2 regions of the Pseudoalteromonas sp. C2R02 genome follow, and region 1 is predicted to be linked to the other one. Evidence: predicted binding sites of a transcription regulator. Region 1 holds the regulator's gene; the other holds the start of a gene.

Region 1 (10,527 bases):
GAATAAACTTAGCACTTTCTTCTGTACCAATGTTTGGTGTACTATCTATTTCTGAACGTCTTAAATAAACTACTTCAGCAACACTATCAACTAAGATACCAATCACTTGCTTTTCGGCTTCAATAATAACAATGCGAGAGTCATCAGTTACATCTAAGCCTGATAAACCAAAACGTGTACTTGTATCTATTACAGTTACTACATTACCACGTAAGTTTATAATCCCAAGTACGTAACTTGGTGCGCCAGGAACAGGAGCTATTTCTGTATAACGTAATACTTCTTGTACTTGCATTACATTAATACCATAAGTTTCATTCTCTAGTCGAAATGTCACCCACTGTAGGACATCATCACTTGCATCTGCTGCATTTACTGATGTAATTCTTTGTTCATTCATATTCATGCTCCCACGCGATTATTTTCATTCGTGATATTTATTTTTCAAATTCTCTGCTATCTAACCCTTGCTCGAGTAATTCAGTTAATGAATCAACATCAATCAAAGCACACATTTTTTCTTTTATTAAGCCGGCTAACCAAGGGCGTTTTCCTGATTGCTCTCGCCATTTAACATCATCACTTTGTAACGTAACATTGTTAATTAAACTTTCAGCCTGTAAACCCCAACTTGTTTCACCTAGCATTATAAGATATTGATAATTTAAGCTTTCCTCAAGTTCTGTATTAAACTTTTCAGGCATAACCCATTGCGCCGTATCAATTACATTCAATTTAGTACCACGGTTTAACATGACACCTTTAAACCACTTTGGTTTAGCGAATACTTTATTTATTTCTTCAAGCTTATGAATACCGCCTAAAGACTTTAGTGGAACAGCTAAAGTGAGTCCAGCAACTTTGAAAAACAAGGCCTGAAATTCACCCGTTCGGTATTCTGCTTCTTGCTTTACACTCGCAATACTTTCTTGCTTTTGTAATTCATTTATTTCATCTACTAATATAGAGATTGTAGGTGCTTTTTCAACATCTTGCTTAGACTTAACTTTAATTTCCGCGGGTTTAGTTACTTTTTTAGTCACTTGAACTTTTTTTGGTTCAACAACTTGTTCAAGTAGCTTTTCAACTGGCTGTAATACGGCTTTATTTAATACCTCATCTTCTGTTAACAGAGCAGTAAGGTATTGCTTCATTATTTGTTCATTAGCAAATAAAGGTTTATTCATTGATTGCCTCAGAGCAAGTTTTTTTATCGAGCTTTAATAGATGTTCTAATAATGTCATATATGCATAAACCCCTCTTGCCTTGGGACAATAGATTACCGGTGATTTCATCGCTAAGCTGGCATCTCTAAATTTAGTATCTATTGGGATCACCCCTGGCCATACTTTTTCATTATATGTTGCTCGTAATGTTTTATACGCCTCTAATGAAGCTTTAGTGCGCTTATCATACATGGTAGGAATGATCGTATATTGATATTTCTTAGATTGTGAGCTTTGCATTAACTGCATTGTTCTCATCATGCGATCTAAACCTTTTAAAGCTAAAAACTCTGTTTGTACAGGGATCAAAACTCTTTCACTTGCCGCCAACGCATTAACCATCAAAACGCCTAATACAGGAGGGCAGTCTAAAATGGCATAATCATATTCATCTGCAATTTTGGCCAAAGCTTTAGTTAAAATTAAGCCCATACCACTTTTATTACCCATGCTACGATCTAAAGTTGCTATCGCCATGGTTGCAGGTAAGATATCTAAATTTTCCATTGTTGAAGGACATAAAGCTTGCAATATCTCTTCTTTATTCATACCTTTACTTCGAGAGAAAACATCGTACACACTCACTTCTAATTCTTCAGAATCAATGCCAAAATAATAGGTGAGTGATGCATGAGGATCAGTATCAATGAGTAATACTCGCTTACCTTGAGATGCAAGAATGCCACCTAAAGTTACTGTGGTAGTTGTTTTACCTACACCACCTTTTTGATTCGCAACTGTCCAAATTTTCAAACTTGATCCTTTCTACTGCTCTTTTTCTCGAGTTGTAATTCTTATCCCACCATCAGGTAAATTAATAATCTTGATAGTTTTATCATCTATTGCTTGCTGTTCTATTTTTTTTAATTGAGCTTCTAATTCTTGTTTATCTTGTTCTGGATTTTCTGTGGCAATCACCAGAGAATTACTCTGGGAAAACATTCCAAACTTTGAAAGTGCAATTACTACCTTTCTATTTTCTGCACGCCCTTTCGGTGAGGTATTGCTGGCAAATGGTGCGTATTGCCCATAACCTTCAATCGCCATTCTTGCTGGATTAATCCCCTCACTCTCAAGTGCTAGGAGCATTTGCGTGGCACGACTGACTGATAACTGCCAGTTAGAACTAAATACTTCATTATTGATAGGCTGATTATCAGTATAACCCCTAACGCGAATGTAATTTTCTACACCATTGATTACATTATAAACTTTAGAAACAACTTGCTCAATTGCAGGGGTGGAAGCCGAGCTGCCACTTCCAAATAACAAACCTGAATTAAGCTCTATTGTTAACCAATCTTGATTTAACTCTAACTTAGCTTGCCCTTTTTCAATTTCATCCGATAGCGCAGTTTTTAGATCTTGTTCTAGCGAATCTAAAGGGCTTCCTAGCTTTTTTTGTTTTAGATTAGCTAAATCACCAAAACCATCAACTAACTCAGGACCTTTTTCCTCATTAATGATTGAATTACCATATAATACAAACTCAGTATCAACCGAATTTTTTGTTAACAGCCCTTCGCCTTTAACCCCCGCATCTTGCTGTTCATGCTGATTAGCGGTTTTATCAAATACTTGCTCAAGTGAGTCTGATAAAATCTTAAATTCATTTTCATTGGTAATAGCCAAAGAATATAAAACCACAAAAAAAGCAAACATGAGTGTCATATAATCGGCATAAGAAACTAACCAACGATCTAAATTTTCATGGTTATTTTCTGATGCAGATTTACGATATCGCCTCATAATACTTAGTAGCTCAACTTTTTATAATCGTGTTTACTTGAGAGTAATGCTTTTGTGTTTGATATGCAGAAAGCTTTAATTCTATATTACTAGGACTCTCTCCTTGTAATATAGACAACATACCTTCGGCTAGTAATTCATGGTACATCATCTGCTCTTCTACAATATATTTGAGCTTATTTGCAACTGGTAAAAAAAGTAAATTAGCAAAACCCACACCATAAATTGTTGCAACAAATGCCGTTGCGATCCCTGCTCCAAGTAACTCAGGCTCTTTAATAAAGTTCATAGCTTGTATTAAGCCTAAAACAGCGCCTAAAATGCCAATTGTCGGACTATACCCGCCCATAGCTTCATAAATTTTTGAAGATTTAATTAAGGCTTCTCGGTGTAAAATAAGTTCAACTTCCATTGTCTCTCGAAATTGCTCAGGTGCAACACCATCAATCATCATATTAAGACCCTTAGAAACAAAATAATCTTTACTATTTAAAGCTTCATTTTCTAATGATAAATAACCGTCTTGACGTGCTTTATTTGACCATGACTTTATTTGAGAAATGCCCTTATCTACTGGATAACTCGGCGGTATTATTATCCAGGTAAACATTTTTATTCCTTGCAGGAAAATTCCCGCAGGAGATTGCAGCATAACAGCACCTAATGTGCCGCCTATTACAATCAAAAGGGCTGAATAGTTCACTAAACTTAATAATAATCCACCTTCAAACCAATAACCAAAACCAATTGCAAATATAGCAATTAACAAGCCTGAAATTGATAGTTTATCCACAACCGACTTCTCTTGTTATGCGACTCGCGACATCTGGCAATGCAATACTTGCTTCAGCAAGCCCTGCGTTGGCAACCGCTTGAGGCATACCATATACAACACAGGTTTTTTCATCTTGAACCCATATCTTAGAGCCTGCTTGTTTTAACAATCTAGCACCATCTCTACCATCAGCTCCCATGCCAGTTAATACGATGGCTAAAACCGAATCTGTGTAGCTTTTTGCCACACTTGCAAACGTGATATCAACACTCGGTTTATAAGTGACTCTGGTTCCTTCGTCTTCATAAATTCGTATCTTTTGGCCAGTTCCTCGACCTTCAACCAACATCTGCTTACCACCAGGTGCTAAATAAGCGGTGCCAGCTTTTAATGCCTCACCATTTTGCGCTTCTTTCACTTGAATTTTACATAAGGAATTCAGACGAACTGCAAATGCAGGCGTAAAAGCAGCCGGCATATGCTGTATTAAAAGAATCGGATGAGGGAAGTTTGATGGTAACTGTGTCAGTATACTTTGTAGTGCAACCGGTCCCCCTGTTGATGTACCAATCGCTACTATTTTATATGTTTTTCCTGAAGCTCTTACATCTTGCGTTGTTTTTCTTCTAGTCTCAAAGTTATTCTCAGCAGGTTTTACTAGGCGAGATTTAATAACTGGCTTTTCTACTGCGGATGGTTTTCTTACAAAGCGACTTAGTCTTCGTCGACCTATCTCCTTTACCTTTTGTTGCAATAATTTAATTGCTTCTTCTTTATCTCGCGCTATATCTTCAAACTTTTTAGGTAAAAAGTCTAAAGCACCCGCGTCAAGTGCATCAAAAGTTGCACTTGCGCCATGGTGCGTTAAAGAAGAAAACATTAATATTGGCACCGGAGATGCCTTCATTATTTGTTTTACTGCGCTGATACCATCAAGTATAGGCATTTCAACATCCATAGTAATCACATCAGGTTTTATTTCAGCCGCTTTTTCAACCGCTTCTTTACCATTATTTGCTGTATCGATTACTTCTAATTCTGGATCTTGATTTAATATTTCACTGACTCTTCGTCTAAAAAAACTTGAATCATCAACAACTAAAACTTTAATTGTCATTCAATTTACTCATTTAGTTATTTTACTTTGCCAGCATAGTGCTTTAATAAATTAGGTACATCTAGTATTAGAGCAATTCCACCATCAGACGTTATTGTAGCACCTGCCATACCAGGAGTTCCTTGTAACAAAGCATCTAAGGGTTTTATTACTACTTCTTCTTGACCTATTAATGAGTCAACGGCAAAGCCTATTTGCTGCGTTCCTAATTGAACGATAACAACATGTCCATCTCCACTACGTTGATCTGCTATTGAAGCTGGGTTTTTAACAAGCCAACTTTCAAGATAAAATAATGGAATTGCCTTATCTCTAACAATAATCGTTAATTGACCATCAACTATATTTGTTTTCGATAAATCGAGATGGAATATTTCATTTACACAGGCTAAAGGAAGTGCGAATGTTTGTTCTTCAACAAGTACCATTAATGTTGGTAATATTGCTAAAGTCAGTGGTACTTTAATTTCTAATGTTGTACCTGTACCTCTTTGAGATTCAATATTTATTGAACCATTAAGCTGAGTGATTTTTGTTTTAACAACATCCATACCCACACCACGACCTGAAATATCAGATATTTCTTCTTTGGTCGAAAACCCTGGTGCAAATATTAAATTAAATGCTTCATTGTCAGTCATTCTTGATGCAAAATCGGCATCAATAACACCTTTGCCTATTGCAATATCTTTTAGTTTATCTGGATCCATACCTGCACCATCATCTTCGATGGTTAAAAGTATATGATCACCTTCTTGGGAGGCTGAAAGTGTAACTGTACCGGTTCTTGACTTACCTGTTGCTTCACGTTCATCTGGCATTTCAATACCATGATCAACTGAATTCCTAACTAAATGCACTAAAGGATCTGCAAGTGCTTCAACTAAGTTTTTATCTAAATCAGTATCTTCCCCAACTAATTGAAGGTTAATATCTTTTTTCAAGCTACGTGCTAAATCACGAACAACGCGAGGAAAACGACCAAATACCTTTTTAATAGGTTGCATCCGTGTTTTCATCACAGCACTTTGCAAATCAGCTGTCACAACATCAAGATTTGAAATTGCCTTATTCATGCTTTCGCTACTATTAGTCGCACCTAGGCTTACTAATCTATTTCTAACTAAAACAAGTTCACCAACCATATTCATTATTTGATCAAGACGTTTAGTGTCTACTCGAACCGTTGTTTCAGCTTGTACTGCAGGAGATTTAGCTGCTTGTTTTTCTGCAGCTGGTTTTGATACTGGTTTAGGCTTTTCTTCTGCTTTTGCTTGTGGTTTTGCTACCGGTTTCGCAACTGGTTTTTCTACTTTTTTCTCAACTTTAGGTTTACTTGCAACTGCAGGTTTTTGAGCTGGAGTTGGCTCGGACTCTACCGCTTTAGGACCCTGTCCTTTGCCATGAAGTTCATCTAATAAAGCTTCAAATTCATCATCTGAAATATCTTCAGAATCTGAACTCGCTATAGGCGTACTTTCAACGACATTACTTTTCTCTTCTGGAGCTGCACTTTGGGTTTCACCAAACGAGCCAACACCATGTAACTCGTCTAATAAATTTTCAAATTGATCATCTGTAATATCGCCATCAGGTGCATCATTTGTGATTTCTGGTGCCGCTTTTGACTCTTCAGCTACAGGGCCTTTTCCTGCTCCATGAAGTTCATCTAATAAGCTTTCAAATTCATCTTCTGATATATCATCAATATTTGAATCATCTGAACTTGTATCATCCATATCAAACAATACGTCATCAAAATCAGAGCTTAAATCTTCTTCAGGGCTTGGTGTGACAGAATTTTCTACTTCTGGAGCTGTGGCTTCTTGAGGAGATGAAGCTTCGCCTTCACTTTGAGGTTTGCAAAGGTCATGCATCGCTTTTAGCAAATTAGGATCGGCCGCATCTGGTTGCTCACGATTTTGTATACAAGCAAACATAATATTTATACAATCTAGCGCTTGTAAAATAACATCCATTAATTCTGGAGTGACACTTATTTGCCCTTGACGTAAAATATCAAAAACATTTTCGGCACCATGACAAGCATCAACAAGCTCTGTCATTGCTAAAAATCCAGCGCCACCTTTGACAGTATGAAAACCTCTAAATATTGCATTTAATAAATCAGCATCTTCAGGGTTATTTTCTAATTCTATAAGCTGCTCAGATAATAATTCGAGAATTTCTCCGGCCTCAACCAAAAAATCCTGCAAAATATCTTCATCTAGTTCAAAACTCATGCAGCAGTTCTCCCTTTTAGAAACCTAAACTTGATAATAAGTCGTCAACATCATCTTGATCTGATACAACATCATCACGTTCTAATGCATCTATAATCGGACCCTCTGCAACTTGATCTAATTCTTTTTCAACTTGTAGAGATGATTCTATATTTTTTTCTTCAATAACTTCTTTTACAGGTAACTCACCATCAATTGGCGAGCCAAAAACTTTCAACATATGAATAAGGCTTTCTTCAACTTCACGCACAAGCTCTATCACTCTGCGAATAACTTGCCCTGTTAAATCTTGAAAATCTTGGGCCATTAAGACCTCTGTCATTAAGCCTTGTAGCTTTTGAGTATTACCCTGCGTATTTAAAATAAACGAATCTAACCCATGACATAAGGATTTAAACTCGCCTAATTTAAGGTCGCGACTCATAAGTCGATCCCATGAAGGTTTAATGTTATCAAGTTCGCTTGTTAGCTCATCAGCTATTGGTAAACCTGCTTCTATCGCATCCATGGTTTTATTCGCAGCTTGCTCTGTCATTTTTATGACATAATTTAAACGCTCTTTTGCATCTGGTAATGCGTCTTGCGTTAAATCGGTAAGCTTTGAATCTAACTGAAAGTTATTTAATGAGTCATGTAATTGACGAGTTAACTTACCAACCTCTTCAAATAGCTCAGATTGCATTTGTGTTGTTATTTGCAATAGCAATTCATCAGCTTGTGCTTGTTCATTACTTTCAAGTAATGATACAAGTTGTCTAGCTTGTTCAAGTGTAATTTGAGGTGAATCAGTTGAAATTATTAACTCATCCATAATTTAACCTAAGCGCTCAAACACTTTTTCTAATTTAGTTTTAAGCGTGCCAGCTGTGAAGGGCTTAACAATATAACCATTAACGCCAGCTTGTGCAGCAGCTATTATTTGTTCTTTTTTAGCCTCAGCAGTTACCATTAATACTGGTATATGCTTTAAGCTATCATCAGCTCGAATCGCTCTTAGTAAGTCTATACCTTGCATACCTGGCATATTCCAATCGGTTACTACAAAATCAAACTCTTGGTTTTGTAGCATAGGTAGTGCAGTACTACCATCATCTGCTTCTTGGACATTAGTAAAGCCTAAGTCTCTTAGCAAATTTTTAATGATTCTTCTCATAGTAGAAAAGTCATCAACTACAAGAACTTTCATATTTTTATCCAAAACATCCTCCTGTGAGGTACGAACTCAAGGTTACAACCACTTTATTTAAACCCAGTCACTGATTTTAGCTTTAAGCCTTATCATTGCCTGTCCATGTATCTGACTAACACGAGACTCACTTACATCAAGTATTTGTCCAATCTCTTTTAAATTCATTTCTTCATTATAGTAGAGAGATAATACAAGAGCATCTCTTTCAGGCAATGTTTTTATTGCCTTTACTAATGAAACATTAAACTTATCATTTTTTATTGACGCAAAAGGCGAATCACTTGATGATTTATCCGATGATATTTGCAGCACATCTTCATCAACACCGAGATCTTCTATTCCTAGAATTTTACCTGAATTCACATCATTAAGGATATGATGGTATTCATCGAGTGTAATATCAAGTTTTTCAGCAACTTCTATGTCTTTTACTTCTCGGCCTAGCTGAGATTCTAATTCTGAAATGGCTTGAGCAACCTGGCGACTGTTTCTGTGAACAGACCTTGGTACCCAATCGCCTTTCCTAATTTCATCTAGCATAGCACCTCTGATTCTTATGCCACCAAATGTTTCAAAACTAGCGCCTTTTGTGCCATCAAAGTTTTTAGCAGCTTCAATCAAACCTATCATGCCTGATTGAATTAAATCATCCAACTGCACACTTGCGGGGAGTCTCGCCAACATATGATAAGCGATACGCTTAACTAAAGGCGTATGACGCTCTACAACTTGTGCAATATGGTTATTATCACTGTATCCGGCTACTTTATTCACTAACAAAAATGCCTTTAGCGGTTTACTAATTTTTCAATAAAAAATTCCAGATGCCCCGAAGGCTGATTTGGAATTGGCCATTTAGCTGCTTTTGTAGCTAAAGTCTTAAATGCGATTGCGGCGGGAGATTTAGGAAAAAGGTCAACAATTGTTTTTTGCTTACGCGTTGACTTTCTCATATTTTCATCAAAAGGTACTGTTGCCACTAATTCTAATGAAACGTCTAAAAACCTATCTGTTACTTTAGACAGCTTAGCAAATAGTTCTTGCCCTTCTCTTAAACTTCTTACCATATTTGCAATAATTTTAAACTTATAAACACCATGTTCTCTGCTTAATATCTTAATTAAGGCATATGCATCTGTAATTGAAGTTGGCTCATCACACACCACCATTAACACATCTTGTGCTGCACGAGAAAAGCTTAATACCATTTCAGAAATACCTGCTGCAGTATCAACAATTAATACATCATAATCGGCATTAAGTTCACTAAATGCACGAATTAACCCTGCATGTTCTGAAGGTGAAAGCTCAACCATCGTTTGCGAGCCTGATGTTGCAGGCACAATTCTAATGCCGTGAGGTCCCTCAACTAAAATATCTTCTAATTCACACTCGCCAGAAAGCACGTGTGATAAATTTTTTTCTACACGTAGACCTAGCATGACATCACAGTTAGCTAAACCTAAATCGGCATCTAATACAAGAACACGTTTACCTTGTTGTCCCATGGCTATTGCCATATTCAAAGAGACATTTGTTTTACCTACGCCGCCTTTGCCGCCAGTTACTGAGATTACTTTAACTGCATTATTATTCTGTTTCATTTTACGCAGGCCACTTGCTTGATCCATAACTGTATTAATCATACATTCCTACTGTTTGAGATTCTACCGTTGAATCTCTGTGATATTGTGCGTTAGTCTTTTTAGCATACAATTGTTCTGCTTTTTTAACCAATTTTTCAGCATTTGCAACTCGAATGTCTTCAGGTACGCGCTGACCATTAGTAAGATACCCTATCGGCAGACGATTTTGAATCGCAATACTGATAATTTCTCCTAAACTTAGACATTCGTCAAGTTTGGTGAAAATACAACCACTTAACTGTACCTTTTTAAAGTGTTTTACTGTTTCTTGCAAAACGCCCATCTGTGCCGTAGCACTTAAAACCAAATAACTACGGATATCAACTCTAACATTTCTCATTAATGTATTTAACTGTTCGGTCAGACGTAAATCTCTTTGACTCATTCCAGCCGTATCTACTAATACTAGTCGCTTACCACGTAAATGGTATAAAACTTCAGCTAATTCATTAGCATCTTTAACTTGCTTGACTGGACAACCTATAATTCGGCCATAAGTTGCAAGTTGTTCATATGCACCAATACGATAGGTATCCGTTGTAATTAACGCAACTTTATCAGCGCCAAATTTTTGTGCTCCT
Region 2 (10,527 bases), on a different contig from region 1:
ATTTATCAATTGTATTCATAATATTTTCCTTAATTTTAGTTATTTCTCTTTATAAAAATTTTAAAAACTCACCCCTACGAAAGAGTGAGTTTTAAAGTATAACAATTGTACATAAATGCCAAGAGAGCTTTTGATATTTATCTAAATTATTTTCCAACTTGAATTGGATCTGATTCTTTTGCTTTGCCTTGCATAATTGAAATCTCAACTCTGCGATTACGTTTACGAGTTTCAATGTCTGTATTTGGCACTAAAGGTCGGGTTTCTGCATGACCAATTACCACCATACGATTTTTATCAAACCCACGCACTTTTTGCATTTCACTCGCAACTGCAACCGCACGTTTTGCTGATAAATCCCAGTTATTGAAATATAATTCGTTACTAACCTGATAATCATCAGTATGGCCCGATACTTCAATCTCACCCGGTACATCTTTTAATAAATCTGCTATTTCTTGAATAATAGGTTTAAATTGTGGTTGTAAAAAAGCACTACCCGACGGAAAAGAGCCATTTTCCCGAATACGAATGATGATTTGCTGCCCTAAAGATTCCAACTCTATTGCGCCATCTATTATTTGTTGCTCAAGCTGTTGCGCTATCTTCTTAACCAGTTCATTCACTTGTTCTTGATCGGCTGTTTTTTCGGCTTTAGCCGCAGACTCTTGTTTAGCGGTACTTTGTGATTCACCACCCCGTTTATTACCTCGTTGCTCTTGACGACCACCAGCAGAGGCTTCATCACCCGCCTGAAACTCTAACATTTGCTGTGTCATTTCAGTGGTTTGCTGTTGAATAGTCTCAATAGGTGTTGGTTCAGGTTTACCTGGGGTAAATTCCTGCGCTATTACACTGGTACCTTTTGGAATATCTTTAACTTCAAGTTTATTTTGCACACCAAATGCAAACTTCATAGAGCCTGCAATTTGTTTAAACTTAAGTACATCCATTTCTGACATGGCTAATAGTAATACAAAGAAACACATCAGCAATGACATTAAATCTGCAAATGTGCCCATCCATGCAGGTAAACCAACGGGAGGACATTTACACTCTTCTTGTTCGTCAGACATAACTATTCCTCAGTACTGACTTCGCGTTTAGATTCTGCGATATAGTTTTTCAATATGCCTTCGATTACTTTAGGGTTTTGACCATCTTGGATACCTAAGATGGCATCTAAAATAAGTTTTTGATTTAATTCTTCTTCATCTCGACGTACTTCTAATTTTGCTTGAATTGGAATAGCGATTACGTTTGCTAAAAACGCACCATAAAGAGTTGTTAGTAGTGCTACCGCCATTGCAGGTCCAATCGCTTTTGGATCATCCATGTTTGATAACATAGCAACAAGACCGATTAATGTACCTATCATGCCCATTGCCGGAGCAACATCACCAAGTGATTTAAACAAGCTTGCACCTAAGTCATGTCGGTTTGTAGTTAAAGTAATGTCTTTTTGTAAGGTGGCTCTTACAACATCAGCATCATGACCATCTACTAACATGTCGATGCCCTTTTGCATAAAAACATTTGGAATTTCTGCTTCTTCTAATGCTAAAAACCCCCCTTTTCTGGCTGAATCGGCTAACTCTACTGATTTTTCAATTAATACCTCTGGCGCTTCAAGTTTAAACATAAAAGCTTTAACACCCACTTTACCGATAGAAAAAAACTGACCCATAGTAAAATTAGACAGCACCACAAAAAATGATCCACAAAATACGATTAATACCGACGGTACATCTACAAACATGCCTAACTCGCCACCTAGTAGCATCGCCATCACGATAAAACCTATGGCACCAACCATTCCTATTATTGTTGCTAAATCCACAAACCCTCCAAGGGCACTTCAAACTTGTTGTTTATATTAAGTTAGTTTTAACTATCGGCAAATATTTTTTTTTCTAAAGGACATTTATTTTCAATAAATTTAGCATCAATTAACGGCCTATATAGTCAATCCTAGTCATAAAAAATTAAAAAACCTATGTAAATGGTTAATTGTTGTTTGTATTCGATGCTGATCCCCCATAAAATTGACCTCCTCACTCGTATGTATAATAAAAAGAGAATCAAACTATGGCTGTAAAAAAACCAGAAAACCTCAGTTTTGAACAAGCAATGTCAGAACTCGGTAACATAGTCACAGAAATGGAAAATGGTGAACTTACTCTGGAGCAGTCTTTAAAACAGTTTGAACGTGGTGTTCAATTAGCAAATGCTTCTTCATCAAAGCTAAGCCAAGCAGAACAAAAAGTTAAAATTTTAATGGGTAATAATGAAAATAGCCCATTAACCAATTTTGATTCTGATCCGGAATAATCCAGTGAATGACTCTCCAAAGAATATCAAGCCTGAGCTAATAGTAGCTCAAGAACGCATTGCTTGCGTTTTAAATAGTTTAATTGATAAACAAAATAATACCGATGAAACTTTAAAATCTGCTACCAGATATAGTTTATTAAATGGTGGTAAACGATTAAGACCTTTTTTAGTGTATACCACAGGTAAAATGCTTAACGCACATGATTCTGACTTAGATGCAGCAGCCAGTGCCATTGAATGTATCCATAGTTATTCTTTAGTACATGATGACTTACCAGCTATGGACGATGATGACTTACGCCGAGGAAAACCCACTTGTCATATAGAGTTTGATGAAGCAACTGCTATTTTAGCGGGTGATTCATTGCAAACCTTAGCCTTTGAAACTTTATCTACACATAATTTTGTTGGAATTAGCCATAAGCAGCAAGTTGCATTAATATCTGTTTTAGCACAAGCCTCTGGATTAACAGGTATGTGTGGTGGTCAGTCATTAGATTTAGCAGCAACTGATAAAGCGGTATCGCTTGAGCAGTTAGAACAAATTCATAATTTAAAAACAGGTGCACTGCTTAGAGCAGCGATTAAATTAGGTGCTTTGTGTTCACCTAATTGTACCTCTGATATACTCACTAAATTAGATGACTTTGGCAAAGCGATTGGATTAGCTTTTCAAGTACAAGACGATATTTTAGATATAGAAGCCGATACTGAAACTTTAGGTAAACCTCAAGGGTCAGATGTAGCAGCCAATAAGTCAACATATCCGGCATTATTAGGCTTACAAGGCGCAAAAGACAAAGCAAGGCAATTATATCAAGATGCACTCGCTGCACTTGATGATATCAAGGCTGATACCAGCGAATTACAAGCCCTTGCCACGTATATAATAGAAAGAGATCATTAGGATAACGAATAAATATCATGACATTTGATAGCAGCAAGTATCCCTTATTAAGCATAGTAGATAAGCCTGAGCAACTAAGACAGTTGCCACATGATAAATTAGTACCTCTTAGCAATGAGCTCAGAGAGTATTTACTAAATTCAGTTTCACAAAGTAGCGGTCATTTAGCTTCAGGCCTTGGTACTGTTGAACTAACCGTTGCATTACACTATGTATTTAATACACCCGTTGATAGATTAATTTGGGATGTAGGCCATCAAGCTTACCCTCATAAAATATTAACCGAGCGTAAAGAGCTCATGCACACCATACGCCAAAAAGATGGTTTGCATCCTTTCCCGTATCGTGGTGAAAGTGAATACGATACATTTAGTGTAGGCCATTCTAGTACCTCAATTTCAGCTGCATTAGGCATGTCGTTGGCCGCTAAAAAAGAAGGTAAAGATCGCAAAGTTGTTGCCGTAATTGGCGATGGCGCGATGACTGCGGGTATGGCGTTTGAAGCAATGAACCACGCAGGTAATTTAGATTCAGATATGCTCGTTATCTTAAATGATAATGAGATGTCAATTTCTGAACCTGTTGGCGCATTAAATAACCATTTTGCCCGTATTTTGTCTGGTAGTTTTTATAGTAATATCAGAGAAGGCAGTAAAAAAATATTATCGGGTATGCCTCCAGTAAAAGAACTTGCCAGTAGAATGGAAGAGCACTTAAAAGGCATGGTGATCCCTGGTACTTTCTTTGAAGAACTTGGCTTTAACTATATTGGTCCAATTGATGGCCATGATGTTGATATGCTAACTGATACTTTACGTAATATGCGTAATTTAAAAGGTCCGCAGTTATTACATGTTCGTACCAAAAAGGGTAAAGGTTATAAACCAGCAGAGGCCGATCCAATTGGTTACCATGGCGTGCCTAAGTTCGACCCCGCTACTACAAGCTTACCTAAAGCTAAACCGAGTGCGCCTACTTTTTCCAAAATATTTGGTGATTGGTTATGTGACATGGCTGCCACTGATGACAAATTAGTTGCTATTACACCTGCTATGCGTGAAGGTTCTGGCATGGTACGTTTTTCTAAAGAGTTTCCTGATAAATACTTTGATGTTGCGATAGCTGAACAACACGCTGTTACGCTTGCGGCAGGCTTTGCATGTGAAGATCAAAAACCTGTTGTCGCTATTTATTCTAGCTTTTTACAACGTGCATACGATCAACTTATTCATGACGTTGCTTTACAAAACTTAGATGTGCTATTCGCGATTGATCGTGCTGGTATTGTTGGTGCTGATGGTGAAACCCATCATGGTTCTTATGATTTGAGCTTTATGCGCTGCATACCTAATATGGTTATTATGGCGCCTTCTGATACTAATGAATGTCGTCAAATGCTTTATACAGGTTATCACCTAAATGGACCTGTCGCAGTAAGATACCCTCGTGGTACAGCAGGCGATGCCCAAGTTGAAAAAGACATGATACAACTTGAATTAGGTAAAGCTAAACACATTCGTGAAGGTGAAAAAATTGCGATTTTATCTTTTGGTACTCTTTTAGGTAATGCTAAATCAGTAGCAGATGAACTCAATGCGACTTTAATTGATATGCGCTTTATCAAACCTTTAGATACCGAGCTATTAGCGAACCTTGCTCAGGAACATACTTTATTTGTGACCTTAGAAGATAACGCTATTATGGGTGGAGCAGGCTCAGCTGTTAACGAGTTTGTACAAGCTAATAAGTTAGATATAAAAATATTAAACCTAGGTATACCAGACGAATTCATTAAACATGGTACACAACAAGAAATGAATGAAGTAATGGGCCTAGATAGCAAAGGTATTTTGAATAGTATTCAAAATTGGTAAGATTTTAATACTATTATTTAGAAAGGTGGCTAAGCCACCTTTTTTATTGCTAATTTTTAGCCTTGCTCAGCTTTCCATTTATCAAAATTCGCATAAGGATAATCAGCACCACCTTGCATAACGCTAGCTAACACTGTGTACGCCGCCACCCAAGCTTCTTCTACCTCAGATGTAAATTCATGCTGTAGACCTTGTTTTAAAGTCCATAATAAAGCTGATGCCACTGAATCAAAATCGGCTTTTTTAACGCCGTAAACCTCATGACGACGCCCTAATTGCCAAACTGCCATTTCTACTTTATCAAATTGTTTTAAGCTTCTGACAACTGTCGTGAGGATTTGCATTAACTTTTTACCTTGCTCTTCGATATCATCAGAAAACATAGATTTTAAAGCTGGATTTATTTCAAATAAACGGCCATAAAAGAGACCTGCGGCTTGTTTTGCGATCGGGACTACCTTTTCCCAAGAGACTTGCACTAACTCCAATTGCTGAGGTGTCATAAAAATCCTATTTAGTAAGTCATTGACTATTCAAAGCTTAGTATAAAAATAGGATTTTTGAATTTCTTATAATACGTTATTTTATGCTGTTGCTTTTAATCTAGTCTTAATACGGCTGAGCGCCACTGGTGTGATACCTAAAAACAAGGCTAATTCAGCTTGGCTAATACGTTTAAATATATGAGGATAACCAGATTTAAAACTTTTATATCTTTCTTCTGGTGTCAGGCATAAAAATTGATATTCTCGCTCTTCCTTTCGAGCTGTTAATTGCTGCATATACTCCAGCTCTACATCTTTAAGTTGCGGTGTTTTTTCAGACCACTCCCTCACTTTAGAGTATGGCATAGCAATCACTTCACAGGGTTCAATACAATAACACGCATAAGGTGAAGGCTTTTCAAAAATGACACTCATTAAACTTCCTGATATATCATTTTCAGCTAAAAAGGCTTTTACAAATTCTTTACCATCTGGTTGTATAAAAACCAGTTTAACTAAACCTGATTTGATCCAAAAAAGTCTAGGTTCTAACACCCCTTGATGAAATAAAATATCTCCTGGTTTATAGCTTAAAGTCGGTAAATTATTCCGTTCTGCCACATTCGATAATAATTGCTGATATTTATCCATAATAATCGCCCCTAATTAACCTAAGTTAATGCCCCTTTAGTTAAAGCCAATTAAAATCTCGTTAACTATATTACTAAGGAAAGTAAAATGTTATTAAATGAGAAAAATTTTTTGCTAATCGATAACCCATCATTTCCTTCTCGTCAATTTTGTCATTATTTAACAGAAAAAAATTCAAAAGTAATCGGTACAGGTGAGAATACACGAAACTTATTAAGAATGATGTACGACCACTTAGTAGAAGATTATTGCTATTGTGACTTCGCTGATGAACTGAGTATTTCTCAGATGTCAGTTTACCTAAAAAATTACCATGCTTTAGATGGTGTATTTATCTTTGAAAATATGTTTAAAGAGGCAAGCCCTCAAAAACAAAAAATAATTAAAAGTTTACATAAAAATATATATTTAGTGGATGAGCCTGAAATTAATAACTTCAAAATATCCAAACTTAAAAAGTCTCCTGAAACAACTTATAGTTATTTATTTAACCAAGTCGATGAACTTAACTCTTTATTTAACGAACAATTTTTAACGAATGCAACTTAGGCATCTAAATAATTAATCATTTAAAATCAAAAAAGCCATCTAATAGTGATGGCTTTATTTTTTGCTCTATCTAGCTTGTCCTTGCCACCTAAACAATAAAGAGCCACTTATTAAAAACGTAGCAGTCATTAGCAGTAAGGCTACAATATGACTTTTAACTTGCCATAAAGAAGCACCATCTAACATAATTGCTCTGGCAGCTTCTAGCATATGGGTAAGAGGAATAAAGTTAGCTAAAGTCTGAATAAATTCAGGGCTACCTTCTAATGAAAACCACACACCTGATAACATCATCATTGGCCAGGATGCGACATTTAACATGCCTCCTGTGAACTCTTCAGATTCTGAACGCGCAGCGATTAACAGGCCTAAAGAAATTAAACTCACAGTGCCTAATAAAGCGATTATAAATAAATCAATTAAGCTTCCAAGAATATAAAAATCAAAAATCCAGTTACACCCAGTAAATATACCTGTACTGAGCGCCATCATAATTAATAATCTAGAACATACTTGTGCCGTTAAAAACTCGATAGGCCTTAGCGGAGTTGCGTGCAACCTTTTTAATACAGAATTTTTTCGGTAGCGCACAATTACATATCCCACACCAAATAAACATGAAAACATCATATTCATACCTAAAATACCAGGCACAACCCAATCTAAATATCGTATTTCTTTGCCCTCTATTGCCTTTCTTTGGTAGTTAAAACTCGACGCTAATAATAACTGCTCAGCAATATAACCCGAATTTGAAGATTGGTTAACCCAATAAATTTCATTGTTAAAATCCACTAATAAGTCTATTTTATGTTGCCTAAGCTTGTTCATCGCAATTAGTTTTTCATCATAGCTTACAAATTCTATATGCTTTAACGCCATTAACTTATGATCATTTGACGTTTGGCTTATATCGGGTAATACGCCTATTTTATAAAGCGTTTTTCCATCTCCGGAGAATATAAAGGCAAAACCAACAACGAGTAAGACAGGAAAAATTAAATTCCAACCAAGTGCAGCACGATCACGAAAAAATTCATAATTGCGCGCGATTAATACCGCTAAAAATCGCTTAAACATGATTAACTCCCTCTAAGCCATGACCTGTTAACTTTAAAAACAAATCATCTAAGTTGGCTGATTTAACCTGTAACCCCTCAAGTGAAACGCCTTGCTCAATCAGTGTGACTAAAGTAGTTTGAATATCTAAACTTTGAACCAGTGCACTTTGTTGCACAAACTGAATATTAAAATGTTGTAATATATTTTGCTTATTATCATGTTCATCAACATTTTTTTTAGGTAACTTAATTAAAGCACCACTAAAGTTCTGCTGTAATAAGGCTTCGGGAGTATCTAGTGCGATAATTTTACCTTTATCCATAATCGCAATTTCATCACATAAATATTCAGCCTCATCCATATAATGGGTTGTCAGTAAGATTGTTTTTCCTTGAGATTTAATCTTATTAACTAAGTACCAAAATAATCTGCGACTATGGGGATCTAATCCGGTTGTAGGTTCATCTAAAAAAACTAACTGAGGATCATTTATTAAAGCTAAAGCTAATAACAATCTTTGTTTTTGACCACCAGAGAGTTTTCGATGATCTTGATTAATAAATTCATTTAACTGACAAAGTGAAATAAGCTCTTTTATAGGTAAAGTTTTTTCGTAAAATGCAGAAAACATTTTTAATGTTTCGATAACAGTAAGATGATCTTGCAACGCAGTATGCTGAAATTGAATACCTAACTCATGATAAATATGTTTATCTATTGCCTTGCCTTGGTATAGGATTTTTCCCGATGTTGGCTCCACAATGCCTTCGAGCATTTCAATCGTGGTTGTTTTACCCGCACCATTTGGCCCTAATAAGCCAAAACAAATACCTTTTTTAACTTTAAAGCTCACCCCATCCACAGCTTTATTTTTTGAAAAATACCTTTTAAGATCTTCAACCTCTAGAATTTCCGACATTAATCCCTCAAATATAAAATACGACTATAGCTATTTTATATAGGAGAAAGTCAAATAAAGGAATATATAAATTAAAAGGGTGGTTTATTAAAAAGTAAGAAAGGAAGCTGAACTATATAATAAAGAGTTAAAAATAAGGGTATAAAAGAAAATAGCGGGCAATAAAACCCGCTCTTCTGCAGATCAGGTTAATTAAGCTACTTCTTTTTCTAAGAAGCTAATAATATCATTTGATTCATATAACCAAGTTACATCATTACCATTTACAATACGTAAACAAGGTACTTTTACACGACCGCCTTGCTCTAATAAAGTTTGACGATGTAATTCATCTTTTTTAGCATCTCTTGTTTCGATGTTTAAGCCATTGCGCTTCATTGAACGGCGTACCTTCACACAAAACGGACATGCTTTAAATTGATATAAAGAAAGGTCTTTTGTTTTTTGATTAACAAGTTCTTGCTCTTGTGGAGCACGTTTTATGCTTTTAGGTGTAAAGATAAAATCCAACAATAAAATAATACGACCTAAAACCCAACGAACTAACTTCATTACAACGCTCCTAATGCAAAATTAAGCGCGCATTTTAACCGTATTATAATAAATTGCAAAGAACAGGTGAAATTCTTAGTAAATTAAAATAACTCAGGATCATTTCCCTTTATAATTTTATTAACTCCAGAATCTGAAATATCTTTAAAGTCCGCCACTTTATTTCTGCCAGTATTTTTTGAGTGGTATAAAGCAATATCCGCTTTTTGCACTAGAGCTGGCACCATTTCATAATTTAATAAAGAGGTAAAACCGATACTTACCGTAAGTTTGCCAACTTGGGGGAATTCAAATAATTCTATTTCAGTGCGTAACCTTTCCAACGCTTGTAATGCACCTTCAGATTTAACACATTGGAATAATACCGCAAATTCCTCTCCGCCATATCTAAAGATATAATCTTCAGCACGAAAACCTGATTTTATTAACCTTGCCATTAAAATAATGACCTCGTCACCAATAACATGACCATAAACATCATTTACTTTTTTAAAAAAATCAATATCAATTATAGCCAAATGCCAAATGTTATTTTTTGGAATTGGCGTTCGAGGAGATAAAAAACCATTGCCAGTAATTATCTCCTGGATTTTTTTATCAAAGGTTTGGCGATTTAATAATTCACTTAAAGGATCTATTTTAGATTTAAACAGCATGAATAACTGATTTGCATAAATATTTAGTAAACTCACCGTTGTTGATATTTGTACATTTGAAAAATCATTGTGCCCAAAAGCTAATACAAAACCTATTACATCACCAAAATGATAAATGGGAAAATAAGTCACCCCATGGGAGTTTATTTCGCCTATATGGATTTTATTAGAGCTCACTTTATCTATGATATTTTCAACTTGTTGATTAGTTAAGTTAAGAGGAGCTTGTGTTTTAGATAAACAAATTTGTTTTGGTGCATGAACATGATCCAAAAATTTATTTACATAAACAGCTATTTTTGTACCAAATAAAATAGATTGAACAGCAGATATCAAAATTAAATCTAATTCTGACTCATCATCCTGCTGCGTTAATGAAATAAGCCAATCGTGCGCACAACTGTTCATTTGTTGAATCAAGAATATTCCCTCCTTTAAGCTCAATTTAAGCTTAGTTAATAAAAAGATTTTTTGTAAAAACAAAGTCGTATTATTTATAAAGTTTTAAATAAATATCATGGTACTTTGATATTAAAAA

The links. Region 1 encodes FliA, which starts transcription of late flagellar genes. Its sites were predicted from a motif close to CTAAAGNTNNNNNNNNNNNNGCCGATA; they were not measured.
Region 2: the regulator FliA is predicted to act here: its motif matches at 1,893-1,919, upstream of pomA (flagellar motor protein PomA).

The regions. Positions count from the first base shown of each region.
Region 1 covers NZ_JAHKQC010000021.1:46,381-56,907, reverse strand. Annotated here, with positions in the region: gene KO527_RS06765 (chemotaxis protein CheW) at 1-400, opposite strand, end outside; gene KO527_RS06760 (chemotaxis protein CheW) at 438-1,187, opposite strand; gene KO527_RS06755 (ParA family protein) at 1,180-1,980, opposite strand; gene KO527_RS06750 (flagellar motor protein MotB) at 1,993-2,976, opposite strand; gene KO527_RS06745 (flagellar motor protein) at 2,990-3,769, opposite strand; gene KO527_RS06740 (chemotaxis response regulator protein-glutamate methylesterase) at 3,762-4,868, opposite strand; gene KO527_RS06735 (chemotaxis protein CheA) at 4,886-7,111, opposite strand; gene KO527_RS06730 (protein phosphatase CheZ) at 7,128-7,910, opposite strand; gene cheY (chemotaxis response regulator CheY) at 7,926-8,309, opposite strand; gene KO527_RS06720 (RNA polymerase sigma factor FliA) at 8,355-9,074, opposite strand; gene KO527_RS06715 (MinD/ParA family protein) at 9,089-9,946, opposite strand; gene flhF (flagellar biosynthesis protein FlhF) at 9,939-10,527, opposite strand, start outside.
Region 2 covers NZ_JAHKQC010000030.1:37,162-47,688, forward strand. Annotated here, with positions in the region: gene KO527_RS11740 (flagellar motor protein MotB) at 147-1,076, opposite strand; gene pomA (flagellar motor protein PomA) at 1,079-1,840, opposite strand; gene xseB (exodeoxyribonuclease VII small subunit) at 2,089-2,331, shown strand; gene ispA ((2E,6E)-farnesyl diphosphate synthase) at 2,372-3,241, shown strand; gene dxs (1-deoxy-D-xylulose-5-phosphate synthase) at 3,259-5,115, shown strand; gene KO527_RS11765 (globin family protein) at 5,172-5,618, opposite strand; gene KO527_RS11770 (Crp/Fnr family transcriptional regulator) at 5,700-6,251, opposite strand; gene KO527_RS11775 (hypothetical protein) at 6,339-6,800, shown strand; gene KO527_RS11780 (ABC transporter permease) at 6,867-7,880, opposite strand; gene KO527_RS11785 (ABC transporter ATP-binding protein) at 7,873-8,781, opposite strand; gene KO527_RS11790 (glutaredoxin) at 8,974-9,333, opposite strand; gene KO527_RS11795 (GGDEF domain-containing protein) at 9,417-10,409, opposite strand.